DNA from 4 places in the Mesorhizobium salmacidum genome. Region 1 is predicted to be linked to each of the others. Evidence: predicted binding sites of a transcription regulator. Region 1 holds the regulator's gene; each other region holds the start of a gene.
The links. The regulator LexA, encoded in region 1, represses DNA repair genes until DNA is damaged. The targets are predictions, from matches to a motif close to TGTTCNNNNTGTGTTCNG.
Positions count from the first base shown of each region.

Region 1 (7,625 bases):
GCGACATCGACGGCACGTCCCAGCCCATGGCGTTGTAGATCACGGTCTGGCGTGCGGCATTGGTCAGGTGATCGTCGCCACGGATGATATGGGTGATGCCCATGTCGTGGTCATCGACGACGACGGCATGCATGTAGGTCGGGTTGCCGTCCGAACGCAGGATGATGAAATCGTCGAGATCCTTGTTGGGGAAACGCACCTCGCCCTGGACCCGGTCCTGCACCACCGTCTCGCCCTCGGTCGGGGCCTTGATGCGGATGGCACCCTTGACGCCGGCGGGTGCCTCCGACGGGGCGCGGTCACGCCAGTGGCCGTTATAGCGTGGCGGCAGGCCCTTGGCGCGTGCTGCCTCGCGCATCGCCTCGAGCTCGGCTGAAGTCTCGTAGCTGTAATAGGCCTTGCCCAGGCGCACCAGCTCCTCGGCCACCTCCCGGTGGCGCGGCGCGCGCTCGAATTGGGAGACCGCGTCACCGTCCCATGATAGGCCGAGCCAGGTCAGGCCATCCAGAATGGCCGATGTGGCCGCATCGGTCGAACGCTCGCGATCGGTGTCCTCAATGCGCAGCAGCATCGTGCCGCCGGTGTGCTTGGCATAGAGCCAGTTGAACAGCGCCGTGCGCGCGCCGCCGATATGCAGATAGCCGGTCGGCGAGGGAGCAAAACGGGTGATGACCTTGTCGGGCATGGAACTCTCGGAAAACGTCTGAAGCTGAGTGCGGAGTGCGCGGACTTTCGCGCGTCGCGCGTTCATGTAGCATAGGGTGTCGAGGGCGCAAGGGGCAGACCCGATGACTGGACGAGGCCGAGGCTCGGATCGGGGCGAGGGCGCCATTGTCGGCGTCAGCGAGCGATCGCTGTTTGCGACGCCTCCTGCGATCCCGCTGCCATCGCCGCTCGTGGCTGCGCCCGCAACCCAGCCGCTGCAGGCGGATAGCCCATCGCCAACTCCATCTCCTGCCGCACGCAGAATTGTGCGCGTGCGCCGGCAAATCGGCCCGATATCCTTGCCTCGCCTGCGTCACGGCGTGGCCAAGGCGGCGGAGCTGGAACTCGACCGGGGCATCGCCTTCCTGCTGGTGCCGGTCTGCCTGGCCGTTGGGGCGATCTGCTACTTTTCGCTGGCGTCCGAGCCCGATTTTGCAAAGCCTGTCGCGGTCGTGGTTCTGGCGGCGGTCTGTGCATTCGTCTCGCGCTCCTGGCCGAAAACCCATCTGTGTTTCATGGCACTGCTGTTGTGTGTGCTTGGCCTGCTCGCGGCGAAGGTCGAAACATGGCGAGCCGGAACCCGGATGCTGGGCTCGGAAATCTCGACGCAACTGACCGGCCGCGTGATCTCGCTCGAGGAGATGGAGAGCGGCCGCATCCGGCTGACCATGGACGTGATTTCGACCGCCCGGCCGAAACTGCGCTACGCGCCTGAAAGGGTCCGGCTTTCGGCACGCAAGATACCGCCCGAAATGACCGCCGGCTCGCTTGTCACAGGTTATGCCAAACTGCTGCCGCCGACCGGCCCGGTGCGGCCGGACAGCTACGACTTCTCCTTCGACAGCTATTTCGCCGGCATCGGGGGCAGCGGCTTCTTTCTCGGCAATCCAACGGTTGTCTCCGCCGAAGCCGGTGAGATGCCGCTGCCGGCACGCGTGTTTTCAGGCATCGAAAATGCCCGCGAAGCCATCGCCGACCACATCAGGGGCAGCATTGGCGGCGCCGAAGGCGAGATCGCGGCGGCGCTGATCGTCGGCGTGCGGGCCGGCATTCCCGATGAAGTCAACGAAGCGATGCGGCGCACCGGCATCTATCACATCATCTCGATTTCGGGTCTGCATATGGCCCTGGTGGCCGGCACCATCATGGGTCTGCTGCGCGGCGCCTTCGCGCTGTTTCCAGGCTTTTCCGCGCGCCGGCCGGTGAAGAAATACGCCGCCGCCGCCGCACTGTTTTCGATCGCCGCCTATCTCGTCATTTCGGGCGTCGTCGTCGCGGCCGAACGCAGCTTCATCATGCTGGCGGTGATGCTGATCGCCGTCTTGTTCGATCGCGCGGCGCTGACCATGCGCAATCTGGCGATCTCGGCGATCGCCGTTATCCTGGTTTCGCCGCACGAGGTCGTCGGCCCGAGTTTCCAGATGTCGTTCGCGGCAACCGCAGCCTTGGTTGGCGCCTATGCCGGCTGGGCCGACCACCATGCGGGAAAGACGAGGCCTCCGCCGCCAAAGCGATCCCTACCCGGATTTCTGACGCGAAAATTCCTCTTGGCGACAGGTGGATTGGCGATGACGTCCATCATCGCCGGCAGCGCGACGGCACTGTTTGCCATCTGGCATTTCCAGCGGGTGTCGCCGCTCAGCCTGTTCGCCAATCTGGCCGTCATGCCAATCGTGTCGATCGTGATGTTCCTGGCCGTCGCCAGCGCGTTGCTGATGCCGTTCGGGTTGGATTGGCCGGCTCTCTACCTCATGGGCAAGGGCCTGACAGCGATGATCGCCATATCGGCGTGGATATCGGAGCGCTCTCCGGTCGATGGAGTCGGACTGATTTCGCAGCAATCCGTGCTGCTGGTCACCGTCGCGCTGGTCATCGCGACGATGGCGACGACGTGGCTCCGGCTCACGGCGGTGCCATTCGCGCTTGCAGGTCTGTTGACTGTGTCGCACACGCGCACGCCCGATGTGCTGATCTCGGAAGATGCGCGGCTGGTGGCTCTGTCGATCGGCAATGGCGAACTGGCCGTCAACCGGGAACGTCCGAACGAATTCGCAGCCGACAATTGGAAACGCGCTCTGATCTCCGAAACAATCGTGAAACCGGAAATGTTCGAGAAGACGGACGGGCAATTCGATATTTCCGCTCCCACCGACCTGCCGCAGGGATCGCCGTTTTATTGCCGCGAAGGCCTGTGCCTTGCCAGGCACCCTTCCGGCGCGATCATCGCCTATGTCGAGGATCGCAAGAACACCTGGAAGGCCTGCGCTTTCGCCGACCTGATCGTCGTCAATGACGCGACCGCCTATGACGCCTGCCATAATCCGCTGGTTCTGGTCGTCACCAAACGCCAGCTCGCCCGCAAGGGGAGTGCCGCCGTTTTCTTCGATCCCCAATCGGCCACGACCCCGGCTGAGATCGAATTCGCCGTCGATGGACCGTACCGGCCCTGGCACGAGCAGCGAAAATTCTCACGCGAGGCGAGGGGGCTGGCCCCCTATAAAAAGGCCGACAAGCCCGATGGCAAGCCAGTTCAGTAGCGCCTGATCAGCCCGACGAGCTTGCCCTGCACCTTGACCCGATCCGGTCCGAAGATGCGTGTTTCGTAGGCTGGATTGGCGGCTTCGAGCGCGATCGAGGCGCCCTTGCGGCGGAACCGCTTCAGCGTTGCTTCCTCCTCGTCGACCAGCGCCACGATGATTTCGCCCGGACTTGCTGTATCGGCATTGCGGATGATGACCGTGTCGCCGTCGAAGATACCGGCCTCGATCATCGAGTCGCCCTTGACTTCCAGCGCATAGTGCTCGCCGCCCATGATCATGTCCGGCGGCACCGAAATCGAATGCGTCTGATGCTGGATGGCATCGATCGGCACACCGGCGGCGATACGACCCATGACCGGGATGGACACGGCTGAAACAGCATCGTCGTCGTTGCCGACCGCGGGCAGGCGCGAAGGCGCCGTCGCCGGCCTGATCTGGCGGCCGGGACTGCCTTGGCCAAGGCTGCCCTGGATGACGCTTGGCGAGAATTTCTTTGCCGAATTGAGGCCCGGCGCGATCGAGTCCGGCAGCCGCAGCACTTCCAGCGCGCGCGCCCGATTGGGTAGCCGGCGAATAAAGCCGCGTTCCTCCAGCGCCGTGATCAGGCGATGGATCCCCGACTTGGAGGCAAGATCGAGTGCTTCCTTCATCTCGTCGAAGGAGGGCGGTATTCCGCTTTCCTTGAGCCGTTCGTGGATGAACATCAGCAGTTCATGTTGCTTGCGTGTCAGCATGGCGGCCCCCAAGGCATTGAACGAAAGGTCTGAACCAGAATCGAAAAACAAACCCAGAACAAACACTATCCGTTCCAGTTGTGTTCCGCAACCATTTAAAGTTTAATGAATTTGTTAACGCGTCTGAAGTTTTTTGCCGAGACAGCGGACTGCGGCCGACCCTTTCCGCGATCGGCAGGCATTGAAATCGTTTTGGTTAATGGCCTGTGGCCTATCCATTGATGGGCCTTGGCATCAGTCTTTCGGAGGGCTCTTCGCGGGCGGATTGTACAATTTATGGATCCATTATTCGCGGAACGAAACGAAACCAAAACGCCAACGATTGGTAGCTTTGGGGCGGCGATGGATCCGGGCGTTTGGCCCATTCCGGCCAGCGCATGCCAATAGGCGTCGCGGAAGCGCTGAAGTCACCCGGAACCCGCTTTCAAGCTGCCGGCGCGGGCGGCGTATTTGGTCGCGCCGCTGTCTTCGCTGTGGACATAGACGTGCAGGGTATAGCCGATATGCGCCGTCATCAGCGCCTTGGCCCGCTCGACGTCACGATCGAGTGCAGCTTCCATGATCGCTGTATGGTGTTCGATCGCAATCGCTTCGCACAATGCCTCCATCGCCTCTTCATAACCGTCCTTCAGGCCAGCCGCGGCCCGCAATGTCGGCGCCAGGCCGAGAAAACGATGATGCCGTCGCAGCTGATCGGCGATGGTCGAGCGGAATCGCATGAGCCAATTGGAAGTCGCCGCGCTCAGCAGCGCCGCATGGAAAGCTTCGTGGTTCTCGTCCCATTTATCGACGGCCGCATCCGAAGGATCGTCGACCGCGGTCTTGCAACGGGAGAGCCGGTAGTGGGCGGTGACAACGGCATCCTCCCACTCCTTGCCGCCTTTTTCCATCGATTCGAGGAACAGGGGTATCTCGACCACCATCCTGGCGCGTGCCAGGTCCTCCAGTTCGGCCCGCGATACCGGAGCGACGGTAAAACCACGATTGCTGATGGCGGTGACCAGGCGTTCGGCCTCTAGCCGCGACAAGGCTTCGCGCAACGGCGTCCAGCCAACACCATAGGTGCCGCGCAGCGCACTCAGCTTGAGCGGGGCCCCGGGCATGAGGCGCGTCGTCAGGATATCGCGCCGCAACAGCTGATAGGCTGCCTCCGTCTTTGTGGAGATCGTTTGATCCTGCATCGCGGTCCATCCATCGTCTGCCAAAGAAAAATTATATATGATGTGGGGGCATGGCAAGAATTATATATAATGTTTGACACGGGTTGGCGGACTGACCATGATCGCCGCAGTAGCCGCGCTGCAAGCGGCGTCGATCAAATCTGGGAGGAAATGATGTTGAAGTCGAAATCCGCTTGGCTGTCGGGGTTGTTGTTGGCCGGCGCATTGATGGTGAGCGCCGGCAGTGCCGCCGCCGATCAAATCCGCATCGGCATCGCCAATTTTGGCGAGCATCCGCAATTGAACGCCGCCATAGCCGGCTTCAAGAAGGCGCTGACGGACAACGGCTTCGTCGACGGCAAGGACGTCGTCTATACGGAGAGCCATACCAATTTCGATGCATCGCTGGTGCCGCAGATGATCGCAAAGCTGCAGGCCGAGCAGCCCAAGCTGATCTACACCATCACCACGCCGGTCTCGCAGATCGCCAAGAAAGCGCTCGCGGGCTCCGGCATTCCGATCGTCTTTGCCGCGGTCACCGATCCGGTGGCGGCCAAGCTCGTGCCGTCGTGGGACTCCGGTGATGAAGGCATGACTGGCGCCACCGATCTTCAGGATGTTGCCGCGGTGATGGCCTTCACCAAGAAGCTGTTACCAAACGCCAAGCGTTTTGGTGTGCCTTACAATCCCGGTGAAGCCAACGACGTTGCTCTGATCGAAAAGATCAAGGCGGCGGCACCGGCCGCCGGTTTCGAGGTCGTGGAAGTCGGCATCGACAACGTCAATGACATTCAGCAACGCATCGCCTCGCTCGCCGGGAAAGCCGATGTGATCTACGGACCGACCTCGAACCTGATCCAGCCGGCGATCGCCGCTGTCTCCGCCGCCGCGCGCCAGGCCGGTATCCCGGTCGTCAACGCCGATGACAGCGCGGTCCGCAACGGCACCGTGCCGGCGAGCTTCGCGGTCAATTATACGCAGGTCGGGACCAACGCCGGGAACATCGCGGCCGAAATCCTCAAGGGCAAGGATCCCAAGACGATCGCGCCGTCACGCCCGGCCTACAAGGACCACATGGCGTTGATCTCGCGCAAGGCGATGGCTGCGTTCGGCATCGAGATACCGGCTTCAATGGCCGATTGCGGCTGCATCGTCGACTGACATCGGCGCTGTGAGGGTGACGGCGCGGGCGCTGTCACCCCGAGGTCAGGGAGGAACGATGCTCGAGATCCGATCCGCGCGTAAAGTATTCTACAAGGGCCAGGCTGACGAGAAGATCGCGCTGGACGGTCTCAGCCTATCGCTGGCCACAGGCGAGTTCGGCATCGTCATCGGCTCCAACGGGGCCGGCAAGAGCAGCATGCTTAATGCCATTTCCGGCGCTCTGATCCTCGATTCCGGCCAGATTCTGATCAATGGCGCCGATGTGACTGGTATGCCGGTGCACAAGCGCGCCTCGAGACTGGCTCGCGTATTCCAGGATCCGATGCGCGGCACCGCCGCCAGCATGACGGTTGCTGAAAACATGCTGCTGGCTGATTTGCGCAGCAGCAAGCGCACCTTACGCCAGGGGCTGAACGCCACCCGCCTTGCGTCCTACAGGGAACGCCTGTCGATACTAGGTCTCGGCCTTGAAAACCGCCTCGACACACGCGTCGACCTGCTCTCGGGCGGGCAGCGGCAATCCTTGTCGCTGATCATGGCGGTCGGCGGATCGCCTGACTTGCTGCTGCTCGACGAACATACCGCGGCACTTGATCCGCGCACGGCCGAGATTGTCATGCAGGCGACGGTGCGCGCCGTCAGCGCGCTGAAGCTGACGACTTTGATGGTGACCCACAACATGCAGCACGCCGTCGACTATGGCAGCCGCGTGATCATGCTCGACGCGGGCCGCGTCCTTCTGGAAGTTAGCGGCGAGGAGAAGGTGAGGGTCACGGTTATCGATCTGATCGGCCATTTCTCCGTCAAAACCGACCGCATGTTGCTGGCGAGCTGATCACCATGGGTTTTGTTCAGGACATTCTCGCCAGCTTCGTCGCGATCATGCCGGTCACCATGGCGCAGAGCCTGATCCTGGCCTTTGTCGTGCTCGGGATCATGATCCCGTTTCGCATGCTGAATTTTCCCGATCTCACCAGCGAAGGCGCTTTTCCGCTGGGCGGCTGCGTCTGCGGCGTTCTCCTTGCCGCCGGCGCATCGCCGCTGATGGGCATCGCCGCCGCCCTCGTTGTCGGCTTCGCGGCGGGCTGCTGTACCGCGTTCATCCATCTGCGCTTCCGCATCCACACGCTTCTTGCCGGCATCCTGATGATGACGATGCTCTACAGCATCAACCTTCGCATCATGGGCAAGTCCAACCTCTCCGTGTTCGGCTCGCCGACGGTGTTCGACTGGGTGCCGTTCGCGCGGCCGGGTTTTCCCGCCAGCAAGATCGTCGTCGCTGGCCTTCTCGCGCTTATCGCCTTCATGCTGCTCTACATGTT
Region 1 covers NZ_JAPYKS010000009.1:141,435-149,059, forward strand. Annotated here, with positions in the region: gene gltX (glutamate--tRNA ligase) at 1-685, opposite strand, end outside; gene O7A60_RS14420 (ComEC/Rec2 family competence protein) at 789-3,242, shown strand; gene lexA (transcriptional repressor LexA) at 3,236-3,979, opposite strand; gene O7A60_RS14430 (GntR family transcriptional regulator) at 4,387-5,160, opposite strand; gene O7A60_RS14435 (ABC transporter substrate-binding protein) at 5,314-6,300, shown strand; gene O7A60_RS14440 (ABC transporter ATP-binding protein) at 6,359-7,138, shown strand; gene O7A60_RS14445 (ABC transporter permease) at 7,144-7,625, shown strand, end outside.

Region 2 (7,625 bases), on a different contig from region 1:
TCGGCAAGAGCGTCGCGCTGGCGTTGGTGGACGACGATTTCGCCGGGGAGGGAACGCAGCTTTGCGTGCACAGTGTCGGCGTCGAACGGCCTGCGCGGGTCATCGCGGTCTCGCCCTATGATCCCCCAGGGCAAGGCGATGCGGCAATGAGGAGGGAATTCGCGATGATCGATGAGGCGGCACGAGACAGCAGGCGCGAACGCCGGCGCGGACGCACGGGCGAGGCCGGCAGCGAATCAAGCCGCAAGCCCAATTACCGCTCGCTGAAGAACCCATTCCTGCCACAGCCGATCTTTTCCGACGACCAGGTGGCGTCGATCCACGACACGGCGCTGCGCGTGCTGGAAGAACTGGGCATCAAGGTGCTGCTGCCCGAGGCGCGCGAAGTGTTCGCCCGCGCCGGCGCCCTGGTCGATCCCGACACCGACATGGTGCGCATCGGCCGCGACATGGTGGTGGCAGCCCTAGCCTCGGCGCCGCGATCGATCCACGCCAATGCAGGCGCGCGTGCTCGTGATCTGTCGCTCGAACTGGGCTCGATGACGTTCCTGGCGGGCTCCGGCGCGCCCAACGTCACCGATCTCGACCGCGGCCGGCGCCCCGGAACGCTGGTCGCCTTCGAGGAGCTCATCAAGCTGGTGCAGCATTTCGATGTCTTGCACATGCTGGGACCGTGTATCGAACCGCAGGACATCGACAATCGTTTTCGCCATTATGCCGTCAATCGGGCGCAGCTGACATTGTCCGACAAATTCCCATTCGTGTTCGCGCGCGGCACGCCGCAGGTCGATGACAGTTTCGAGATGATCAGGCTGGCCCGCGGGCTGTCCGAGGACGAGTTCCGCTCGGGCGCGCATTGCTACACCGTCATCAACACCAACTCGCCGCGCCAGCTCGATGTTCCCATGGCGCAAGGCATCATCGACTTCGCCAAGGCGGGCCAAGTCCTGATCATCACGCCGTTCTGCCTGGCCGGTGCGATGGCGCCGATCACAGTGGCCGGCGCCCTCACGCTGCAGCATGCCGAAGCGCTGGCCGGGCTGACGCTGGCGCAGATCGTGCGGCCGGGCGCGCCGGTGGTCTACGGTTCCTTCTCCTCCAATGTCGACATGAAATCGGGAGCACCGGCCTTCGGCACGCCGGAGCACGTTAAGGCCACGCTCGGTGCGGGCCAACTGGCGCGCTTCACCGGTCTGCCCTGGCGCTCGGGCGGCGGCAGCGCCGCCAACATTTCGGACGCGCAGGCCGCGCACGAGACGCAGTTCGCGCTGTGGGGCTCGGTGCTTTCGGGCGCCACCGTCTGCATCCATGCGGCCGGCTGGCTGGAAGGAGGCTTGAGTGTTTCCCTGGAAAAGCTGGTCACCGACATCGAAGCGCTGCAGACGGTCGCGGAACTTTGTACAGCAACGCCCGGCGACGACGACGCAATCGGCTTCGAGGCCATCGCCGAAGTGCAGCCGGGCGGCCACTTCTTCTCGGCCAGCCATACCATGGCGCGCTACCGTACCGCCTTCTACGAGCCGCTGGTGGCCGACTGGTCGAATTTCGGCAACTGGACGCAAAGCGGGTCGAAGAACGCCACCGAACGCGCCACCGGCGTCTGGAAACGCATCCTCGCCGATTTCGAGCCGCCGGCAACGGCGGCCGCCACGTCAGGCGTGCTCGATGCATTCATCGCGCGGCGCACGGAAGAGGGCGGCGCGGCACCGGTGTCGTGAGATAGCTCGCGGATCCACCGTCCTGAATTGTGGCCGTTGTCCCGGAACCCGCGGCGCTTCCCACGCATTCATGGAAGCGGGCCAATGCCTGGCTTCATTCGCGAGCCGTTGAGGGAGGACGACATGGGTTTCGACCAGTATCACGAACCGCCGGAAGAACTGTCGCAGGAAGTGCGGACCTTTGCTCGCATGATCACCTCGCTGATCGAGGAGGCGGAAGCAATCAGCTGGTACGAACAGCGCATGTCGGTGGAGAAGGACCCGCAGGCCAAGGCGATCATGAAGAACGCGCAGAGCGAAGAGTTCAAGCATTTCGGCATGGACCTCGAATTCCTGCTGCGTCAGAAGACGGACTGGCGCGTGGAACTGAAGGAGATTCTGTTCACCACGGGGGATATTGTGAAGGCTGGCGAGAAGGGCGAGAAGAAGGTGGATTGAGGTGGAAAGCCGGCCTACGAGGCTAGCCGAATTCAACTCACACCGCCGCCACAAATCCATCCAGCACGCGTTTCTGGCCGGCTTTGTCGAAGTCGATGGTCAGCTTGTTGCCTTCGATGGCTGAAATATTGCCGTTGCCGAATTTCTGGTGGAAGACGCGGTCGCCGACGCTGAAAGCCGACGGCGTGTCGGAGACGGATTTGGCGACCAGTTCGCCGTCGATGGTGCGGCCCTTTACGCTGGTGCGGCCGGCGCCGTAGCCGGAGTCTGTCTCGCCATAGCCGATGCGTTCGACCTGATGGCCCGAGCGCGTGCCCCAGTTGCGGTCGGTCGCCTCGGTGCGGTTGGCCTGTGCGCGCTGCCAGCCCGGCGTCGAATAGGTGTTGGAGAAGGCGCCGGACTTTTCCCCGCCACCCGAATTGGCGCCGATATTGTCGAAGCGCGAGGCGCCATACGGGTTCTGTCTTCCTGCCCCTTGGCCGCCGCCACGGCCGGACGCGAACGAGCCGCCGCCATAGGGATTGCCGTAGCCGCCGTAGGAATTGCCGGCTTCGGCGACCTCGACATGGGCTTCCGGCAGTTCCTCGAGGAAGCGTGACGGGATCGTCGATTGCCACAGGCCGTGGATGAGGCGGTTGGAGACGAACCAGATATGCAGGTTCTTCTTGGCCCGCGTCAGGCCGACATAGGCGAGCCGCCGCTCTTCCTCCAGGCCTGAGCGGCCGCCTTCGTCCAGCGCGCGCTGATGGGGAAAGAGGCCTTCCTCCCAGCCGGGCAGGAAGACGGTCTCGAATTCGAGGCCCTTGGCCGAGTGCAGCGTCATGATGGAAACGGCATCGAGCCCTGCATTCTGCTCGGCATCCATGACCAGGGCGACATGTTCGAGGAAGGAGCGCAGCGATTCATACTCCTCCATGGAGCGGATCAGCTCCTTCAGGTTCTCGAGCCGGCCGGGGGCTTCCGCCGAGCGGTCGTTCTTCCACATGTCGGTGTAGCCGCTCTCTTCGAGAATGGTCTCGGCGAGCTCGGTATGCGGCGTGGTTTCCAGCGCCTTCTGCCAGCGCTCGAAATTGGCCGCGACCTCGCGCAGCGCGGCGCGGGGTTTCGGCTTCAGCTCGTCGCTTTCGGCAAGCGTTCCCGCCGCCTCCAGCATCGGGATGCGCAGGCTGCGCGCCGTGTCGTGGATCTGGCGGATGGTCGCTTCGCCCAGGCCGCGCTTCGGCACATTGACGATGCGCTCGAAGGCGAGGTCGTCGGTGCTGTTGGCGACGACGCGGAAGAAGGCCAGCGCGTCGCGGATTTCCATGCGTTCGTAGAAACGCGGGCCGCCGATGACGCGGTAGTTCAGACCGAGCGTGATGAAGCGGTCCTCAAAGGCGCGCATCTGGAAGGACGCGCGGACAAGGATCGCCATGTCGTTCAAATTATGCTTCTGGCGCTGGTAGGCCTCGATGGTTTCGCCGATGGCGCGGGCTTCCTCCTCCGAATCCCAGGCGGCGTGGACGTTGACCTTGCCGTCCTCGGGATCGTTGCGGTCGGTGAACAGCGTCTTGCCGAAACGGCCCTCATTGTAGGCGATGAGATGGGAGGCGGCCCCCAGTATGTGCGCGGTCGAGCGGTAATTGCGCTCCAGCCGGATGATGGTGGCGCCGGGAAAATCCTTGTCGAAGCGCAGGATGTTGTCGACCTCGGCGCCGCGCCAGCCATAGATCGACTGGTCGTCATCGCCAACGCAGCAAATGTTAACAGTGGTGCGGGCTTCGGTCGAAGAGCGCCCAATCTCCCCCGTTGTGGGGGAGATGTCGCCGGAGGCGACAGAGGAGGGCGCTGTCCCTCCGGCCTGTCGGCGCGAGGCGCCCCTCTCTGTCCTGCCGGACATCTCCCCCTCTAGGGGGGAGATTGGCTTGCCTTCCGGCCTTTGCGCCAGGAGGCGCAGCCACATGTATTGGGCGGTGTTGGTGTCCTGGTATTCGTCGACGAGGATGTATTTGAAGCGCCGGTGATAGTCCTTCAGCACATCGGGATTGGCGCGGAAGATGCGGATCGGGTGGCAGAGCAGGTCGCCGAAGTCGCAGGCGTTCAGTGTCTGCAGGCGCTCCTGATAGGCCTTGTAGAGTTCGCGGCCCTTGCCGTTGGCGAAGCTGCGCGCATCGCCCTCGGCGATGTCGGCCGGGCCCTGGCCCTTGTTCTTCCAGCCGTCGATCATCTGGGCGAACTGTTTCGCGGGCCAGCGCTTGTCGTCCAGGCCCTCGGCCTGGATGAGCTGCTTGATCAGCCGCACGACGTCGTCCGTGTCGAGGATGGTGAAGTCGGATCTCAGGCCGGCAAGCTCGGCATGGCGGCGCAGCAGCTTCACCCCGATCGAGTGGAAGGTGCCGAGCCAGGGCATGCCCTCGACATTGCCTTCGCCGATCAGGATGCCGATGCGCTGCTTCATCTCGCGCGCGGCCTTGTTGGTAAAGGTGACGGCGAGGATCTGCGACGGGAACGCCCTGCCGGTGGCGAGGATGTGGGCGATGCGGGTGGTCAGCACGCGGGTCTTGCCGGTGCCGGCGCCGGCCAGCACCAGAACCGGGCCTTCGGTGGTCTCCACCGCAAGCCGCTGCTCGGGGTTAAGCCCCCTCAGATAGTCCGGCGCGTTGTTTTGGCCGCCGCGGGCAGCCATGGCGCGCGCGGCAATGCCCGACGGGGCCGTGGGCCGCGCATCGGGTTCGTCGAAAAAGGGCATGTCTTCGGAAAAGCCGGACATCGCCCCCGAATGTAGTGATTCGGTAGCGAAAGACCAGAACTGTCTACGTTTTGTTCCGGTAAAGTGCCTGATACGGCGACTTGAGCGACATGGCGGCCGGCGTTGTGAACAACCTCAGGCGGAAGGGGTTGCTGCCGCGGACCCATGACCTACGCTTGACAGGCGCGGCGGTCGGGAGAAAGTTGCGCAGGGGGCAGCACACAATGCCGGGTTGCCCAAGGCCGCCTCATGCGCGCAACAGTCGAAGGAGTATCATCTTGGCTGTCACCATCACCTCCCTCATCCTCTTCCTCATCGGCCTGGCGGTCGGCGCCGGCGGTATCTGGTTGGTCTCGCTGGGCGGCAGCTGGTACTACATCATTGTCGGTCTCGCCTTCCTGATCGCCGCCTGGCTGCTCTACCGGCGCCGTTCCACGGCGCTCTGGCTCTATGCGGCAATCGTGATCGGCACGCTGGCCTGGGCGGTCTGGGAAACCGGCTTCGACTGGTGGGAACTCGGCCCGCGCGGCGGCATCATCGTGCTGGTGGCGCTGTGGCTGCTGACGCCGTGGGCGCGGCGGGGCCTTGCCGGTCCGGACGGCCGCGCGCCTCTGATCCTTGCCGTGCTGGCATCGCTGGCGGTGGCCGGCTATTCGATGACCACGGACCCGAAGGACATCGGCGGCGCGCTCGACCCCGACAAGGTGATTCCCAACGCCAATCTCGGCGGCGATGTGCCGGCGGGCGAATGGCACTATTACGGGCGCACGCAGTTCGGCCAGCGCTATTCGCCGCTCGACCAGATCACGCCGGACAATGTCGCCAATCTGCAGCCGGCCTGGACCTACCGCACCGGTGACGTGAAGGGCCCGGACGATGTCGGCGAGACCACCTACCAGGTGACGCCACTTAAAATTGGCGACACGCTCTATATCTGCACGCCGCACAACTTCGCCATCGCCGTCGATGCGGCGACCGGTAAGGAGAAGTGGCGCTACGACCCCAAGGTCAAGCTCGACAAGGACCGCCAGCACCAGACCTGCCGTGGGGTCTCCTATTATGCCGATGCCGCGGGCGCCGCCGGTCAGCCCTGCGCTGCGCGCGTCTACCTGCCGACCTCGGATGCCCGGCTGATCGCGCTCGACGCCGTCAACGGGCAGGTTTGCCCGGCCTTCGCCGAGGGCGGCACGCTCAATCTGTTGGCCAACATGCCGTATCCGAAGTCGGGCTATTACTACTCGACTTCGGCGCCGCTGATCGCGGGCGGCAAGATCATCGCCGGCGGCGCGGTCAACGACAATTATTCGACGCAGGAGCCGTCCGGCGTCATCCGCGCCTACGATGCGAGCACCGGAAAGCTGCTGTGGAACTGGGATTCCGGCAATCCGGACCAGACGACGCCGCTGCCGGCCGACCAGACCTACACCGCCAACTCGCCCAATATGTGGTCGACGCCGAGCGCCGACGAGAAACTCGGCCTGCTCTACGTGCCGCTCGGCAACCAGACGCCGGACCAGCTCGGCATGGGCCGCAGCGCCAATGTCGAGAAATTCTCCTCCTCGATCACCGCGCTCGACCTCAATACCGGGCAGTTGAAATGGGTGCGCCAGACCGTGCACCATGACCTCTGGGACATGGACGTGCCGGCGCAGCCGAGCCTGATCGACATCACCAAGGCTGACGGCTCCGTCGTGCCCGCCCTCGTCGGGCCGACCAAGCAGGGCGACCTCTATGTGCTCGACCGGCGCACCGGCGAGCCGGTCATCCCCGTCAAGGACGTGCCAGCGCCGGGCGGCGCCATCGGAGGAGATCACACATCGCCGACGCAGCCGGCATCCGACCTTTCCTTCAGCCCGCCGCCGCTGACCGAGGCCGATATGTGGGGCATCACCATGTTCGACCAACTGGCCTGCCGGATCGCGCTCCATAAATTGCGCTATGAAGGCCGCTACACGCCGCCCTCGCTGCAGGGATCGCTGGTCTACCCCGGCAATTTCGGCACTTTCAACTGGGGTGGCGTTGCGGTCGATCCGGTGCGGCAGGTGATGTTCGGCATGCCGACCTATCTCGCCTTCACGTCCAGGCTGATCCCCCGCGCCGACGTGCCGCCGCCGGGCGACACCAAGGGCAGCGAGCAGGGGCTGAACCGCAATGACGGCGCGCCCTATGCGGTGGTGATGGGACCGTTCCTGTCGCCGCTCGGCATTCCGTGCCAGGCGCCGCCCTGGGGCTATGTCGCTGGCGTCGATCTTCGGACCGGTACCATTGCCTACAAGCACCGCAACGGCACCGTCTACGACATGACGCCACTGCCGTTGCCGCTGAAGGTCGGGGTGCCCGGCATTGGCGGACCGATGATCACGGCCGGCGGTGTTGCCTTCCTGGGTGCCGCCGTCGACGACTATCTGCGCGCCTACGACCTGACATCGGGCAAGCAGCTCTGGCGGGCGCGGCTGCCGGCCGGAGGGCAATCGACGCCGATGACCTATACGGTCGCCGACGGGCGGCAGTTCGTGGTCATCGTCGCCGGCGGCCACGGCTCGGTGGGCACCAAGCCGGGCGATTATGTGATGGCCTACGCGCTGCCGAAATAGGCGGTGCCGGGGTTCGGCGATCCGACGATCAGCCGAGCCCCAGATGGGCCTTCAGGCTGGGCACCGAACCGAGCACCTGGTTGGTCAAATCGGGGCCGGCGGCGGCCTCGGCCTGCTGGACCAGCGTCTCGCCGGCCTTCTGGATCT
Region 2 covers NZ_JAPYKS010000002.1:62,195-69,819, reverse strand. Annotated here, with positions in the region: gene O7A60_RS02945 (trimethylamine methyltransferase family protein) at 1-1,718, shown strand, start outside; gene O7A60_RS02940 (ferritin family protein) at 1,842-2,156, shown strand; gene O7A60_RS02935 (ATP-dependent helicase) at 2,194-4,905, opposite strand; gene O7A60_RS02930 (glucose/quinate/shikimate family membrane-bound PQQ-dependent dehydrogenase) at 5,163-7,478, shown strand; gene O7A60_RS02925 (hypothetical protein) at 7,507-7,625, opposite strand, start outside.
Region 2: a site for LexA is predicted at 4,946-4,963, ahead of O7A60_RS02935 (ATP-dependent helicase). Genes of this name have one in related genera too.

Region 3 (7,625 bases), 110 kb from region 1:
GGACCAATGAAAAACGGCGGATCAATGAAAGACGCAAATCACCTCGAAATCGCTCCAGATGCGCTCGAATTCGAATACGACCTTGCCGAGCCGCCGGAAAAGGTTTGGCGGGCGCTGACCGTGCCGGAATTGCTCGCCGCCTGGATGATGCCGAACGACATCAGGCCGCGGCCCGGCAGCCGCTTCGCCTTCGCCGGGCCTGACGCGCCGATCGAATGCGAGATCCTCGACGCCGAGCCCGAGCGCCTGCTGCGCTATTCCTGGCGGGAGCAGTCCGACGATGCGGCGCACCCGCTCGACAGCACCGTCACCTTCACGCTCGCCCGTACCGTTTCCGGCGGCACGCATCTGCGCATCGTCCATGACGGCTTTGCTCGCAAGGCAATGCCCGCTGTTGCGATGGCGGGGGCCGGCTGCCGGCTTTCGCTGCTCGGGGCCGGAACGCCTATCGCCGCGAACACACCACGCCTTCTGCTGCCACGCGCGGCCTGAACACGGAAAATCGGAGAACTGAAATGAGTGGTGTTGCCAGCCTTGTGCCGATGGTGATCGAGCAATCGAGCCGCGGCGAACGTGCCTTCGACATTTTTTCGCGACTGCTGCGCGAGCGCATCGTCTTCATCAACGGCGAGATCAACGACGACGTCTCGGCGCTGGTCTGCGCGCAGCTTTTGTCGCTGGAATCGGACAATCCCGAGAAGGAGATCTCGCTCTACATCAACTCGCCTGGTGGCATGGTGACCAGCGGCTTCGCCATCTACGACACGATGCAATATATCAGCTGCCCGGTCTCGACCGTGTGCATGGGCTTTGCCGCATCGATGGGATCGTTCCTGCTGATGGCAGGCACGGCCGGGCGCCGCATCGCGCTGCCAAACGCCACCATCCTGCTGCATCAGCCGCTGGGCGGCTTCCAGGGCCAGGCTTCCGACATCCAGCGGCACGCCGAACGCATCGGCCAGACCAAACGCAATATGACCGAACTCTACGCCCAGCATTGCGGCCGCAGCTATGAAGAGGTCGAACGCACGCTCGACCGCGACCATTTCATGACGGCCCGCGAGGCCCAGGCATGGGGCATTGTCGACCATGTTTTCGACACCCGCAAAAAGGCGGCGTGAGGCAGAGCCCAGATCAAATCCTGCTAGGTGTCGAAGATTTGACGATATCGGTCTGGTTCCGGTGGCGGCAGGTCCCTATAAAAGGGGATGGACACTCATCGATCCAGAACATCGCACCGTGTCACCGGCGCCATGGTGCTCGCAATCGTCGGTCTTGCGTCCAGTTCGGCACTTGCCGACGACGCTTCATCGTCAGCGCAAAGAAGCGCCCTGCCCGGCGTGGCCGGCGACTATCGCATCGCCAAGCCGGCCCCGGTGCCCGAACCCGACGACGCGTTCCCCAGCAGCGGCAATGGGCAGTTCAAGATCGGCAATACGGATGTCAGGATTTCCGGCAGCATCACGGTCGATGTCGGAGTTGGCGGGATCAAGCCGCCCAGGTAGGCCGAGGTCGGAGGCCTGCGAACTCAAGCCCAGGCCCAAAATAAGCCCCGCCGTGCCTTGGGCAAACGGACGGGGCTTTTTTTGGATTTTTAATCCATGCTTGCCGGGAGCGTACTGCCGGCGTTGATTTCGGATGCTTCGCGGCATTCAGCCGACGATCCGACCAATAGTCTCTGATTTTGACGGATACGGCAGGTCACGGTTTGTCGGGTGGCGCAAACGCCCGCCTCTGGCACTTATGCCTGCCGCGGCTCCAGTGACGACTGAAGCCCTGGGGGACTATCCGGTGGCGTCATGCTCCGCTCCTGTGTCCGTTGCGACATCGTCGTGGCGAAGCGCAAATCGCAGATGCCTGCGGCGTCTCGCAGGCCGCCTTGGGGCGGCGAGGCCATCGAAAGACGGCCGGCTTCGCTGACTTCCGAAGACTGCTCCCGTGAGTTGGCCGCGTCAACCATCAATAGCCGGTTACGGAAAAATGTGATCACCGGGAGCTTACGTTCAGGTCAGTTTCCGCACAGCTTTGTCAGGAGCGTGTTCGGCCTTTGTTCTTTCCGCTTGCCCCTTCGCGCGAAAGACGGTTAAACGACTTCTGTCGGGAGTTGTGGCGTCTCTCGACGTGGCGGCAAAAAGACCTACATAGGGGATGGCTGGGAAAACCCGCCAATCCCACGAATTCCAGATCTGAGGCGGCGACCGGCGATGGCCGACCATAAATTCCTATCCATTCGCGGGGCGCGCGAACACAATCTGAAGAACGTCGATCTCGACCTGCCGCGTGACAGCCTGATCGTCATGACCGGCCTGTCGGGCTCCGGCAAATCGTCGCTGGCCTTCGACACCATCTATGCCGAAGGCCAGCGCCGCTATGTCGAGAGCCTCTCGGCCTATGCACGGCAATTCCTCGAAATGATGCAGAAGCCCGACGTCGACCAGATCGACGGCCTGTCGCCGGCCATTTCCATCGAGCAGAAGACCACGTCGAAGAACCCGCGTTCGACGGTCGGCACCGTCACCGAAATCTACGACTATATGCGGCTTCTCTTTGCCCGTGTCGGCGTGCCCTATTCGCCGGCCACCGGCCTGCCGATCGAGAGCCAGACGGTCAGCCAGATGGTCGACCGGGTACTGGCGGTCGAGGAAGGCACGCGCCTGTTCCTGCTGGCGCCCATCGTGCGCGGCCGCAAGGGCGAGTACCGCAAGGAACTGCTGGAGCTGCAGAAGAAAGGGTTCCAGCGCGTCAAGGTCGACGGCGTCTTCTACGAAATCGCCGATGTGCCGGCGCTGGACAAGAAATACAAGCACGACATCGACGTTGTCGTCGACCGCATCGTCGTGCGCGGCGACCTTGCCACGCGTCTCGCCGACTCCATCGAGACGGCGCTGAAGCTGGCCGAAGGGCTGGCGGTGGCCGAGTTCGCCGACAAGCCGCTCGACGCCAGCCAGACCGGCGAGGATTCGGTCAACAAGTCGAAGAACGAGACGCATGAGCGCATCCTGTTCTCGGAAAAGTTCGCTTGCCCGGTGTCCGGCTTCACCATTCCGGAAATCGAGCCCAGGCTGTTCTCCTTCAACAACCCGTTCGGCGCCTGCCCGACCTGTGACGGTCTCGGCAGCCAGCGCGCCATCGACCCCAACCTCGTGGTGCCCGACGAGAACGTGTCGCTGCGCGACGGCGCCGTCAGCCCATGGGCGAAATCGACCTCGCCCTATTACTCGCAGACGCTCGAGGCGTTGGGCAAGGCGTACGACTTCAAGCTCGGCGACAAGTTCAAGGATCTTTCCGCGCAAGCGCAGGAGGCGATCCTGCGCGGCACCGGCGAGCGAGAGATCACCTTCCAGTATGATGACGGCCTGCGTTCCTACAAGACGACCAAGACTTTTGAAGGCGTCATCCCCAATCTCGAACGGCGTTGGAAAGAGACCGAGTCCGCCTGGATGCGCGAAGAAATCGAGCGCTTCATGTCGGCGACGCCCTGCCCGGTCTGCAAGGGCTACCGGCTGAAGCCGGAAGCGTTGGCGGTGAAGATTGCCGGCAAGCATATTGGCGAGGTGACGGAACAGTCGATCCGCAACGCCGACAAATGGTTCACCGACCTGCCGGCGCAGCTCAACGACAAGCAGAACGAGATCGCTGTCCGCGTCTTGAAGGAAATCCGCGAACGCCTGCGTTTCCTCAACGATGTCGGGCTCGATTATCTCACTTTGTCGCGCAATTCCGGCACGCTGTCGGGCGGCGAAAGCCAACGCATCCGGCTGGCCTCGCAGATCGGCTCTGGGCTGACCGGCGTGCTCTATGTGCTGGACGAGCCGTCGATCGGCCTGCACCAGCGCGACAACACGCGCCTGCTCGACACGCTCAAGCATCTGCGCGACATCGGCAACACGGTGATCGTCGTCGAGCATGACGAGGACGCCATCCTGCATGCCGACTATGTCGTCGATATGGGCCCCGCCGCCGGCATCCATGGCGGCGAGATCATCGCCCAAGGCACGCCGCAGCAGGTGATGGCCAACCCCAATTCGATCACCGGCAAATATCTGTCGGGCGCACTTGAAGTGGCAACGCCTGGCATGCGCCGCGAAGCCAAGAAGAACCGGCGGCTGAAGATCGTCGGCGCGCGCGGCAACAATCTGAAGAACGTCACCGCCGAAATCCCGCTCGGCACGTTCACCGCCGTCACCGGCGTGTCCGGCGGCGGCAAGTCGACCTTCCTGATCGAGACACTGTTCAAGGCGGCCTCGCGCCGCATCATGGGCTCGCGCGAGCATCCGGCCGAGCATGACCGCATCGAGGGGCTGGAATTCCTCGACAAGGTCATCGACATAGACCAGTCGCCGATTGGGCGGACCCCGCGTTCGAACCCCGCCACCTACACCGGCGCCTTCACGCCGATCCGTGACTGGTTCGCGGGTCTTCCCGAAGCGAAGGCGCGCGGCTATCAGCCGGGCCGTTTCTCCTTCAACGTCAAGGGCGGCCGCTGCGAGGCCTGCCAGGGCGACGGCGTCATCAAGATCGAGATGCATTTTTTGCCCGACGTCTACGTCACCTGCGACGTCTGCCACGGCAAGCGCTACAACAGAGAGACGCTCGACGTCCTGTTCAAGGGCAAGTCGATCGCCGACGTGCTCGACATGACGGTCGAGGAAGGCGTCGACTTCTTCGCCGCCGTGCCTGGCGTGCGCGACAAGCTGGAGACGCTGAAGCAGGTCGGGCTGGGCTACATCCACATCGGCCAGCAGGCGACGACGCTGTCCGGCGGCGAGGCGCAGCGCATCAAGCTGGCCAAGGAACTGTCGCGCAAGGCAACCGGCAAGACGCTCTACATCCTCGATGAGCCGACCACCGGCCTGCACTTCCACGACGTCGCCAAATTGTTGGAAGTGCTGCACGAACTGGTCGACCAGGGTAACACCGTGGTCGTCATTGAGCACAATCTCGAAGTGATAAAAACCGCCGACTGGGTGCTCGACCTCGGGCCCGAAGGCGGTGATGGCGGCGGCGAACTGGTCGCCTCCGGCACTCCGGAAGCCATCGTGCGCGAGAAGCGCAGCTACACCGGCCAGTTCCTCAAGGAGCTTCTGGAGCGGCGCCCTGGAGGCAAGCGCGAAGCGGCGGAGTGATGACAGAGGATGGTCTCATCACGGTCCAGAGCCGCTTTGGCGTGACCGAAACCATCGACCGCCTGGCTGAGGTGGTCAAGCGCGCGGAACTGCTTGTGTTCGCGCGCATCGATCACCAGGCCGGCGCGCGCGATGTCGGCACCGCGCTGCGGCCGACGGAGCTTCTGATTTTCGGCAACCCGAAGGGCGGCACACCGCTGATGCAGGACCAACAGCTTGCCGGCATCGACCTGCCGGTGAAGGCGCTGGCCTGGGAGGACGAGCACGGCAAGGTCTGGCTTTCCTACAATGACGCCCATTGGATCGCCGAACGCCACGATCTCCGTGACGCCAGCCGCGATGCCGTCGCCGCAATTGCCGCTGGCATGGAAAAGGTGATAACGGCCGCTGCCGGAATGGATCAATCATGAGGCTCGCTGGCCCAGAAGATCTCGCCGCGATCGTGGCGCTGACGCAAGCGGCCTATGCTTCCTACAACGCCATACTCGACGCGCCACCGATCCCCGTTACCGAGGATTATGCGCCGCGTATCCAGCGCGGCGAGGTCTGGCTACTTGAGAGCGGCAATGATCCCGCCGGGCTTATTGTCCTTGAACGACACGAAGACCACGCCATGATCTTCAGCGTCGCCGTCTCCCCTGCTTTTCAGGGCAAAAAACTCGGCATAGCACTGCTCAATCACGCGGATGAACAGGCGCGTCTGTGGGGTTTGCTGGAGGTACGGCTCTACACCAACGCCAAGATGGAACGGAACATCGCGCTCTACGCCGCCTATGGCTACCGTGAAACGGGTCGCCGGCCCAATCCCTATCGGCCAGGGTGGATACTGGTCGAGATGGCCAAACCTATCGACAGGCCTACCGCGGTCTGATCGCTTTTAGAAATCGGGGAGGACGACAATGAGCACATCGGGAACAATCCGCGCCGGCATGGGCGGCTGGACCTTCGAGCCCTGGGACACGTCCTTCTATCCCGAAAAACTGTCGAAGGCGAAGCAACTGCAATATGCCACCCGGCAGGTGCCGAGCATCGAGGTCAACGGCACCTATTATTCGAGCTTCAAGGAGCCGACCTTCGTCAAATGGGCCAACGAGGCGCCGGACGGTTTCGTCTACTCGCTGAAAGGCAACCGCTTCGTCACCAACAGGCGCGTGCTCGGCGAAGCCGGTGAATCGATGATGCGTTTCCTGGGTTCCGGCGTTGCCGCGCTCGGCGACAAGCTCGGGCCGATCCTGTGGCAGTTCGCGCCGACCAAGAAGTTCGATCAGGACGATTTTGAAACATTTCTGAAGCTGCTGCCGGAAAAGCAGGACGGCGTCGCGCTGCGCCACGCGCTCGAAGTCCGCAACGACAGCTTCATCGTGCCGGAATTCGCCGCGCTCGCGCGCAAATACAAGGCAGCGATCGTCTATGCCGACCATGCCAAATATCCTGACATCGCCGATATCACCGGCGATTTCGTCTATGCGCGGCTGCAGACCGGCAGCGACGACAATCCCGATTGCTACACGCCAAAGGGCCTCGACGAATGGGCAGCGCGGGCAAAGATTTGGGCGGAAGGCAAGCAGCCGGCCGATCTGCGGCGCGCCGACCCCGCCACCGACGCCCCGGTTCAGCCGCGCGACGTGTTCGTCTACTTTATCACCGAAGGCAAGGTGCGTGCGCCGTTCGGGGCGATGGCGCTGATGAGGCGTGTGGCCGACTAAATAGCAAGCTTGCATCGCGGCCATGTCTTTTGTCGAGGCTTCGAGGTGGGGTGTTGCTGCGTGTTCGGAACCCGCGGGGCATCTTGACCGTTTTGGCTATCTAGCCGAGAGCCTGCTTCCATGGCGCCCGGGCGTTGGGCAAAAGCGAGGAGAGATGGCTATCATCCTCATCGGAGCGTTGCTGACCATAGCCGGCCTTGTGTACATGGCGGGCGCAGCCATCAAGCGCGGCCAGTTGAGCGGCGGCTCGGCGCCTGCGGGCTCGACAGGTCCGACGCTTGAGCCACCCCGGCGTGGCCTTCGTTTCCTAGGCCTCTCGCAAGATTGGCCGGGCTTGCTGATGATGGGGGTCGGCATCCTCATGCTGTTGTCGGTGGCAATTCTCTGACACGGAGAAATCCTGGCATTCTCGGCCCGTCGTAACCTTATTGACACTTCCTTGCCGCATGAATGCGCCGACGCCAGGCCGCAGAGCTGGAACCGCCGCCGGCAGGGAAAGAGGGGCATGTCGCTCGACTACACTTCGCTTCTGCTGGCCGTCGGGTTCTCCGCCGCCTGCCTCAGCCTGACATTGTTCGGCATGTGGCTGACCGCCCGCTCGGAAAAATTCCTGCTGACATGGGCGATCAGCCTGGTGTTCGTGGTCGGCGATATTTTCATCTATGACGCCTATATCGACATGCCCGGGCGTCTGCTCGGCATCGCCACTTCAGCGTTCCTGCTGATCGGCTTTTCGGCCATGCTGGGTGCTGCCTATCAGTTCCGAACCGGCGGCTCGCCGTTGCCGCGGGCG
Region 3 covers NZ_JAPYKS010000009.1:35,163-42,787, reverse strand. Annotated here, with positions in the region: gene O7A60_RS13865 (ArsR/SmtB family transcription factor) at 1-10, shown strand, start outside; gene O7A60_RS13860 (SRPBCC family protein) at 7-492, shown strand; gene O7A60_RS13855 (ATP-dependent Clp protease proteolytic subunit) at 516-1,121, shown strand; gene O7A60_RS13850 (hypothetical protein) at 1,209-1,505, shown strand; gene uvrA (excinuclease ABC subunit UvrA) at 2,205-5,126, shown strand; gene O7A60_RS13840 (DUF302 domain-containing protein) at 5,126-5,536, shown strand; gene O7A60_RS13835 (GNAT family N-acetyltransferase) at 5,533-5,997, shown strand; gene O7A60_RS13830 (DUF72 domain-containing protein) at 6,026-6,832, shown strand; gene O7A60_RS13825 (hypothetical protein) at 6,987-7,220, shown strand; gene O7A60_RS13820 (GGDEF domain-containing protein) at 7,338-7,625, shown strand, end outside.
Region 3: a site for LexA is predicted at 2,038-2,055, ahead of uvrA (excinuclease ABC subunit UvrA). Genes of this name have one in related genera too.

Region 4 (7,625 bases), on a different contig from region 1:
CCACGTCGCTGATCGGATGAATCCATTCATAATAGCGGGGATGCTTCAAGGTGCGCTCATCGCCGGTGTAGGTTCGCTTCTCGTTCCAGACGAGCGGTCGCGCTACAGGCGTTCGCCAACGTCCTTCAATTCGAGCGCAGCAGCCTTGCGATTGCACTGGAACATCAAGGGATGGCCTTCGGCCATATAGAGCCGGCCGCCGGGACGCAGAAGATCGGCAACCACCCGGGCCCAACGGAAGACATCGTCAAGCCAGTTCACCGATCCCCAGGTAACGTAGACGATGTCATAGGTCCGGTCGAGCGCTTCGACAGCCTCGTACAGTGGCGCTTCCACGAAGCGAACGTCGCTGCCCGCCTTGGAGGCGAAAACTCGCGCCGCGGCTATCGCCCTTGGTGAAAAGTCCAGGCCGGTCACACTGCCCGCGCCGAGATTCCTGAGGCTGATCGTGTCGAGCCCGATGTGGCACTGCAGATGGACGATGTCCTTGCCGAAGAAGTCACCGATCTCGCGCGTTTCCAGCTCATAGAGATTGGATCCACCAGCCAGCACGTTCTCGATACGATAGCTGCCGGTTCTGTCGGTCGCGTGCAGTTCGGCCCGATCGTCCCAATTCAGGAGGTTCGTATCCATGAACGGTTCCAAACTGACCCCCGATCTCAGCCGCGGCATGGTAAACAGCTGGTTAACGCAGATTGCAGTGGGCGGGCGTGCACGTCAATCCCAGCGCCTTGCGATGTGTCACAACTGGCAGGGTAACTGGCGCGGTCATCGCAGATGCGGCGCCCGGTGCCACTTCCGCCGGTACGTATCGCGCATGCCGATGGCGCACTGGGACGGGGCGACGAAGTTTGGGGACGACAGCCAATCTCCCGCTCCTAGGGGTGGTTGGCAGCTTATCGCGACCGCATCAGGCCGCCCCTAACTGCCCTGCCAGATCCGTCAGCATCGGGCGCTGGCCCTTCAGGATCTTCACCTCGGCTTCGGCCAACGTGAACCAACCGGCTCTGTCGACCTCCGGGAATTCCTTCATCCTTCCGGACCTCGGCGGCCATTCCATGGTGAAGATGTTGCTCTTGACAGTGGCCACGTCGATGTCGGCCTCGACGGACCAGGCCATGACGAGCTTGCCGCCCGGTTGCCGGTAGTCGCCAAGGCGGGCGAAGGGGCCTTCGACCTTTATACCGAGCTCTTCCTCGGCCTCGCGTCGTGCCGCCGCCAGTTCGTCCTCACCCTCGTCGACAAGGCCCTTCGGGATCGACCAGGCGCCATCGTCCTTCTTCGCCCAGAACGGGCCGCCGGGATGGACCAGCAGCACCTGGATGCTATTGCCGCCGCGGCGATGGATCAGCAGGCCCGCGCTGCGTTTTGCCATGTTTGCACGTCCGTTTGCGGCACTGGTGCGAAGCCGGCCGATCCTGCGTTGACCATTGCCGACCTTGCACCGGGAAATTGCGACGCTATGTCAGTCGCGTCTGCATTGCACCTCATGCGCGAGTCCGGCAATCTGATAGCATCGTTTTTTTGGGGCGGCGTCGAAAGTCAGGTGAGGCGTCTGAATGCAGCTGGGTCTGATCGGCTACTACAGCGACTTCGTGGTCTATCCCCTGGTGATCGCCATATTGGGCGTGGCCGGGCTGATCGAGGCCGGAGAGGAAGGCGCGCCGGACTGGATCGGCACGGCGCTGATCTGCCTTGGCCTGTGGACGCTGATCGAATACGTCCTGCACCGGTTCGTGCTGCACCACGTCCCCTGGATCAGGGACCTGCACGACCGTCACCATGTCGAGGAGCGCAGCCCGGTGGGCACGCCCACCTGGCTCAGCCTCGGCGTGCATGCGCTGGTGGCGTTCCTGCCTGTCTGGATGGTCTCGGACTTCGCGACCGCCAGCGCGGTGAGCTGCGGGTTGATGTTGGGCTACCTCTGGTACATCAGCGTCCACCACATGATCCATCACTGGCATCCGGCCCATCCGACCTATCTCTATACGCTCAAGCGTCGCCACGCGGTGCACCACCATATCGACGACAACGCCAATTTCGGCGTGACGTCGATATTCTGGGACCGGATTTTCGGCACCGCGCGGCTTTGACGTGGGTCTTTCGACAGGCCACCAACATCATTTGTGGTCCGCCGTGCGGTCGAGCGATGAAATTTAATCCGAGCGATCTGGCCAGAATAGCCAGATGAGCGCGGCGGCCATCAGAATCCAGATTCCGACGATGAATGCGAGGCCGCCTCGGCTGGTCGGTTTGGATCGGCGAATGGCCTCCGCGCGAAACTCCGCCATCAGATCGGCGGGGATCAACTTCACCGCAAGCAGGATGCCGAGTGGTACGATGATCAGATCGTCCAAATATCCGAGTACGGGAATGAAATCGGGTATCAGATCGATAGGACTGAGCGCGTAGGCGGCGACCGCGCCGGCGGCAAATTTGGCGTACCAGGGAACGCGAGGATCGCGGGCGGCCAGCCACAGGGCTACCACATCGCGCTTGATGGCCCTCGCCCATTGCTTTGCCTTGTCAAGGACAGTCAAACGGCAACTCTCTTTTTGTAGGACCCAAACCGTAGGCGTCTCCGCTCCTTACAGCATGTCGCGGCGAATAGGATTCGCCCGACCTGCCACAAGATTCTGATTTGATGCTTGTCGTTATCCCGAAACCGAGGACACTTCCGGGTGACATGCATTGCTTCGATCATTGCAAGGATGTCCGCGATCCGCAAACTGAGCCGCCACCCAACTTCGGTAGTGGGTCAGTTTGAAAATTCAGACGCTCGCAGAGCCTCAGACTTCAGTCCCATGGAATTGACTCGTTTCTGACTTTTTCTGGGTGTATCTTTTCCATGTCGTCCGCACCGAGTAGAGGCAAGCGGACGGTTGGGAGCGGCTATTATGCTTTCGCCCTATGAGGGAGGCAGGCATGTTGCCATACGGAGTGGCGGATTCCGCCGATCTGGAAGCTCTTGCGAACGTTTTCAACGACTACTGCGCCAAGCATCGAATTGTCAGAGAGGACGAGCGCGAACAGGTCGCGATCAAGATCATGTGCCTTTTCAAGCGTGGCATCATTGACCCTGACCGGTTATCGGCGGAACTTGAAAGGGTAGGCTAGACTAGGCAGCACTCGCCTTACTGGGCGTCCGGCCGGCAAATCCTGTGTCACCTCGCTGACCCACTATCCAATTTCGCGTCTTCTTGACAAGCCGTCCCTGCCGGATGGCTTGGGGAGTTGCCGTGAAGAAGACATATCAAAGCCGGTGCTGGTGAAGCGCGAATTGCTATCGGCCGTGACCGCCGCCGCGCCGGCTGGTTCCGGACCCGGAAGGTAGCGGCGAGGGGCTGAGGCTCCTTCGCTCACAGTTCCTTCTCCGCCAACTCCCTGAATTCGTCGGGCACCGAGCGAGCCGCTTCCAGTGCCACCGTGCCGTAGCCGACCGCCTGTTTGCCGAAGCGCTCGCGGATCTTGTCGATGGCGCGGTCGGCGCCGAAGCGCGCCAGGCCTTTTTGGCTGCCCGGGCGGCGCTTCTCGTCGGCGAGGCCGAGCGGCAGGTCGAGCTGCAGTTCGGCGCTTTCCTCCAGATGTGACACCGAGATCGCCAGCAGCGAGATGGTCTCCCGTGGATGATCGGCGAGCACGCCGCGCACCAGGTCGCCGGCGATCTCGGCCAGCATGGCGGTCGCCGAGATCGGCTGCTCCAGCGTGATCGAGCGGGTGACGGCGCTGAGATCGGCGAAGCGCACGCGCACCGTCACCGTGCGGCCGGGGCGGTTCCTGGCGCGCAGCCGGCTGGCGACGCGGTCGGCCAGATGCAGCAGTGTCGGCACGATCACCCGCGCCACGGCCGGTTTTTGCCCGAGCGCCGACTGCGCGCCGGCCGAGTGCGCCCGGCGCTTCGTCTCCAGCTTGCGCGGATCGCGGTTCCAGGACAGGGCCGCAAGCTTTTCGCCGGCGGCGGGGCCGAGCAGCCGGGTCAGTGCGCCGCTGTGCGTCCGGGCCAGCTCGCCGATGGTCTCGACGCCGATCTCGGCCAGCCGCGCCCTGGTTGCCGGCCCGACGCCCCACATCAGCGCGACCGGCAAATCGTGCAGGAAGGCAAGTTCGGTGCCTGGATCGACCACCACCAGCCCGTCGGGCTTGGCGACCTGCGAGGCGATCTTGGCCAAATGCCTGGTGCGCGCCACGCCGATCGAGATCGGCAGGCCGAGTTCGGCCCGCACACGGCGGCGGATCACGGTCGCGATCTCCCGGGGAGAGCCGAACAAATGCGTGCAGCCGGCAACATCGGCGAAGGCCTCGTCGATGGAGATGCGCTCGACCACCGGCGTGAAATCGTCGAGCACCTTGATCGCCGCGTCCCCCAGCCGCTGGTAGTGGCTGAAATTGCCGCCGACGAAGATCAATTGCGGGCAAAGCTCGCGCGCCTTGCGCCCCGGCATGCCGCCGCGCACGCCGAAGGCACGGGCCTCATAGGAGGCAGCGAGCACCACGCCGCCGCCAACCGCGATCGGCTTGCCGCGCAGCGTCGGGTCGAGCAACTGCTCGACCGAGGCATAGAAGGCGTCGAGATCGGCATGCAGGATGGTGGCCGTCGTTTCCATCCTGTTCCGCTCATCCGCGATTGCTGATAGACCGAAACAAATAGAGAACAAATGCAGATCGTTGTCAATGCGGGGCCGTAGGATGCGTCCTTCTTCCACAGGGGAGGAGGAAAGGCCTAGACAATATGCTCCGCCCGCAGCGCTGCCTTCATCCGTTCCAGCGCCGGCTCGCCGCCGGCCGCCAGTTCTTCTGCGATGCGGGCAAGTTGACCGTCGGCCTTGCGGTGCCTGCTGCCCCACGCGCCAAGCGTGGCCAGCACCGGCAAGAGGTCGATGCCGGCTTCGGTCAGCCGGTAGATCGCCTTCAGCCCGTGGCTGGGATCGTCGCTGCGGGTGAGGATGCCTTCACCCTGCAGCGTCTGCAGCCGCTCGGCCAATGTGCGCGAGGAGATGCCTTCATCGGATTGCAGGAACTCGCGAAAATGCCTTTTGCCGGCGAAGACCAGATCGCGGATGATGAGCAGCGTCCAGCGGTCGCCGAGCAGTTCCAGCGACAGGTTGATCGGGCAAGCGGATCTTTCACGCGTCGACATCTCTATGGTTCCGTTTTTATAGCACTTTACTATTGACACCATTATCCATTTGCGTCAAATGGTTCCATAAGTAAATCATTTTCGGCCGAAGAGCTCGCGGTCTCGACAGGAGGAAGACATCATGGACCAGGGGAAAACCAGCGCGCCAAGGACCGTCGTGGTTGTCGGCGCCACCAGTGAGGTCGGCGCGCAGGTCGCTTCCGTGCTCACGGGGCAGGGGCATGCGGTGCGCGGCGTGGCGCGCGGTCTGGGTGTCGCGCTCGACGATGCCGCGGCACTCGCATCCGCCTTCTCCGGCGCCGACAGCGCCTATGTGATGATCCCCTTCGATGTCACCGCGCCGGATCTCCACCGCTTCGAGGACGAAGTCAGCGGGCGCCTGGCGACGGCGATCAGGACTTCGGGCGTGCGCCGCGTCGTGCTGCTCAGCGGCCTCAATGCCCATCTCAGGATGGGGACTTCGCTGGGCGCCGCGAGGATGGAGGAGCGGCTCGAGGCACTCGGACTCGACGAGCTGGTGTTCTTGCGCGCCTCCTTCTTCATGGAGAACTTTGCCAGAGGCATGGGCTTTGTCGAGCAGGCCGCTTCCGGTGTCTTCGCCACGCCCTTCCGCGGCGACCTGCCGATGCCGCTGATCGCCACGCGCGACGTCGGTCAGCGCGCCGCCGCCTTGCTTGGGTCGGAGCATTTTCCGGCCGGGCGCGTCGTCGAGCTGCATGGTGGCGGGTATCATCCTTTCGAGAAGGTGACCGAAATTCTCGGCAAGGCGATCGGGAAGGCGGTGAGCTACCATGCGGCACCTTTCGCCGATGCTCGCGCCGGCATGATCGCCGGCGGCCTGTCGGCGAGCTTCGCCGATGCGCTGGGCGAGACGGCGGCGAGCTTCAACAAGGGCGAGCGATGGGCGTTGGAAGCGCCGTCGCCCGACAATGCCACGCCGACTACTTTCGAAGCCTGGGCGCGCGACTTCGCCCGCTCGCGTGGCGCTGCCTGATCCCTCCCATACTGAATCCGGAAACGAGGACACCCGATGAAAAAGCTCATTCTTCAGATGCAGATGTCGGTCGACGGTTTCGTCGGCGCCGATGCTGATCAGCCGTGGCAGCTCTGGGAGTGGGGCGACGACAATGGCTGGGACGCCGAGCTGAAACAGGATTTCAACGCCGTGTTCGCCGGCATCGACACCATCCTGCTCAGCCGCAAGATGGCCGAGGAGGGTTATCTCACCCATTGGGGCAATGCGGCGAGGAAATATCCGGCCGATCCGTTCTATGCCTTCGCCCGGCGAATCGTCGACGCGCGCAAGGTGGTGCCGAGCGACAGGCTCGAGGCCTCGCGTTGGGAGCGCACGACAGTGGTGAGCGGCGACCTGCCGCGCGAGGTCAACGCATTGAAGGCGGGCGACGGCGGCGACATGGCCGTCTTCGGCGGCGCCGGCTTTGCGTCGGCGCTGATCGCGGCCGGGCTGATCGACGAGTTCCAGCTGTTCGTCAATCCTGCCGTGCTGGGAGCCGGCCGTCGCATCTTCGACCAAGGCGGGTTCCGAAACCTGCGGCTGCTCGGCTCGAAGGCCTATGCCTGCGGCATGGTGGTCAGCCGCTACGCGCCGGCAGGCTGATCGGCGCACAGCCCTCGCGCCGACAAAAAGACGTTTGGGCGGAATCCTTTGCCCGGTTCTCTTCGTCTTCAAGGTGCGGTCGTCGCAAGGGCGGCCGCATCAATCTGAATGGAGAGACAGACCATGATCCTGGTGACAGGCGCCACCGGCTTGAACGGCAAAGCAATCGTGCGCGAGTTCGCGCGGCAGAAGCATAAAGTGAGAGCGCTGGTTCGCGATCTGGACCGGGCATCGGCGGCGGGGCTCGGCGGACTTGCCGGCGTCGACCTGATAGAGGGCGATATGCGCCGGCCGCTTGGCGCGGCACTTAGTGGCATCGATCGCGTGTTGATGATTTCGACCGCGGCCGAAGACATGGTCGAGACGCAGTGTCGTTTCATCGATGCCTGCAAGCAGGCCGATGTCGCGCATGTGGTGAAGTTTTCCGGCGCCGAATCCAACATCGGCTATGACGCGACGAAGTTCCGCTTCACGCGCATGCATGAGGAAATCGAGCGCTATCTCGAAGCGGCCGGGATGGCGTGGACCCACCTTCGCCCCAGCCAGTTCATGCAGGTCTATTTGCGCGATGCGCCGACCATCGCCACCGAAGGCGCCTTCCATCTGGCGCTTGGCGACACCGAACTGTCGCCGGTCGATGTCGAGGATATCGCCAAGGTCGCGGTCCGGCTGCTGTGCGACGGTGGCCACGAAGGCGAGAGCCTCGACATGACCGGACCCGAGGCGCTGACGATGAGCGACATCGCGGCGCGGATATCGCAGGCGATCGGCAAGCCGGTCCGCTACGTCGATATCAGCCCGCGGGAGCGCCGGCGCAATCTGCTGGCCGCCGGTGTCCCCGCCGACTTCGCCGACGCACTGGACGAGCAA
Region 4 covers NZ_JAPYKS010000002.1:323,785-331,409, reverse strand. Annotated here, with positions in the region: gene O7A60_RS04270 (hypothetical protein) at 1-49, opposite strand, end outside; gene O7A60_RS04265 (class I SAM-dependent methyltransferase) at 103-633, opposite strand; gene O7A60_RS04260 (NUDIX hydrolase) at 911-1,375, opposite strand; gene O7A60_RS04255 (sterol desaturase family protein) at 1,560-2,093, shown strand; gene O7A60_RS04250 (YkvA family protein) at 2,157-2,540, opposite strand; gene O7A60_RS04245 (hypothetical protein) at 2,926-3,117, shown strand; gene dinB (DNA polymerase IV) at 3,360-4,604, opposite strand; gene O7A60_RS04235 (winged helix-turn-helix transcriptional regulator) at 4,721-5,137, opposite strand; gene O7A60_RS04230 (NmrA family NAD(P)-binding protein) at 5,259-6,131, shown strand; gene O7A60_RS04225 (dihydrofolate reductase family protein) at 6,168-6,755, shown strand; gene O7A60_RS04220 (SDR family oxidoreductase) at 6,879-7,625, shown strand, end outside.
Region 4: a site for LexA is predicted at 4,637-4,654, ahead of dinB (DNA polymerase IV). Genes of this name have one in related genera too.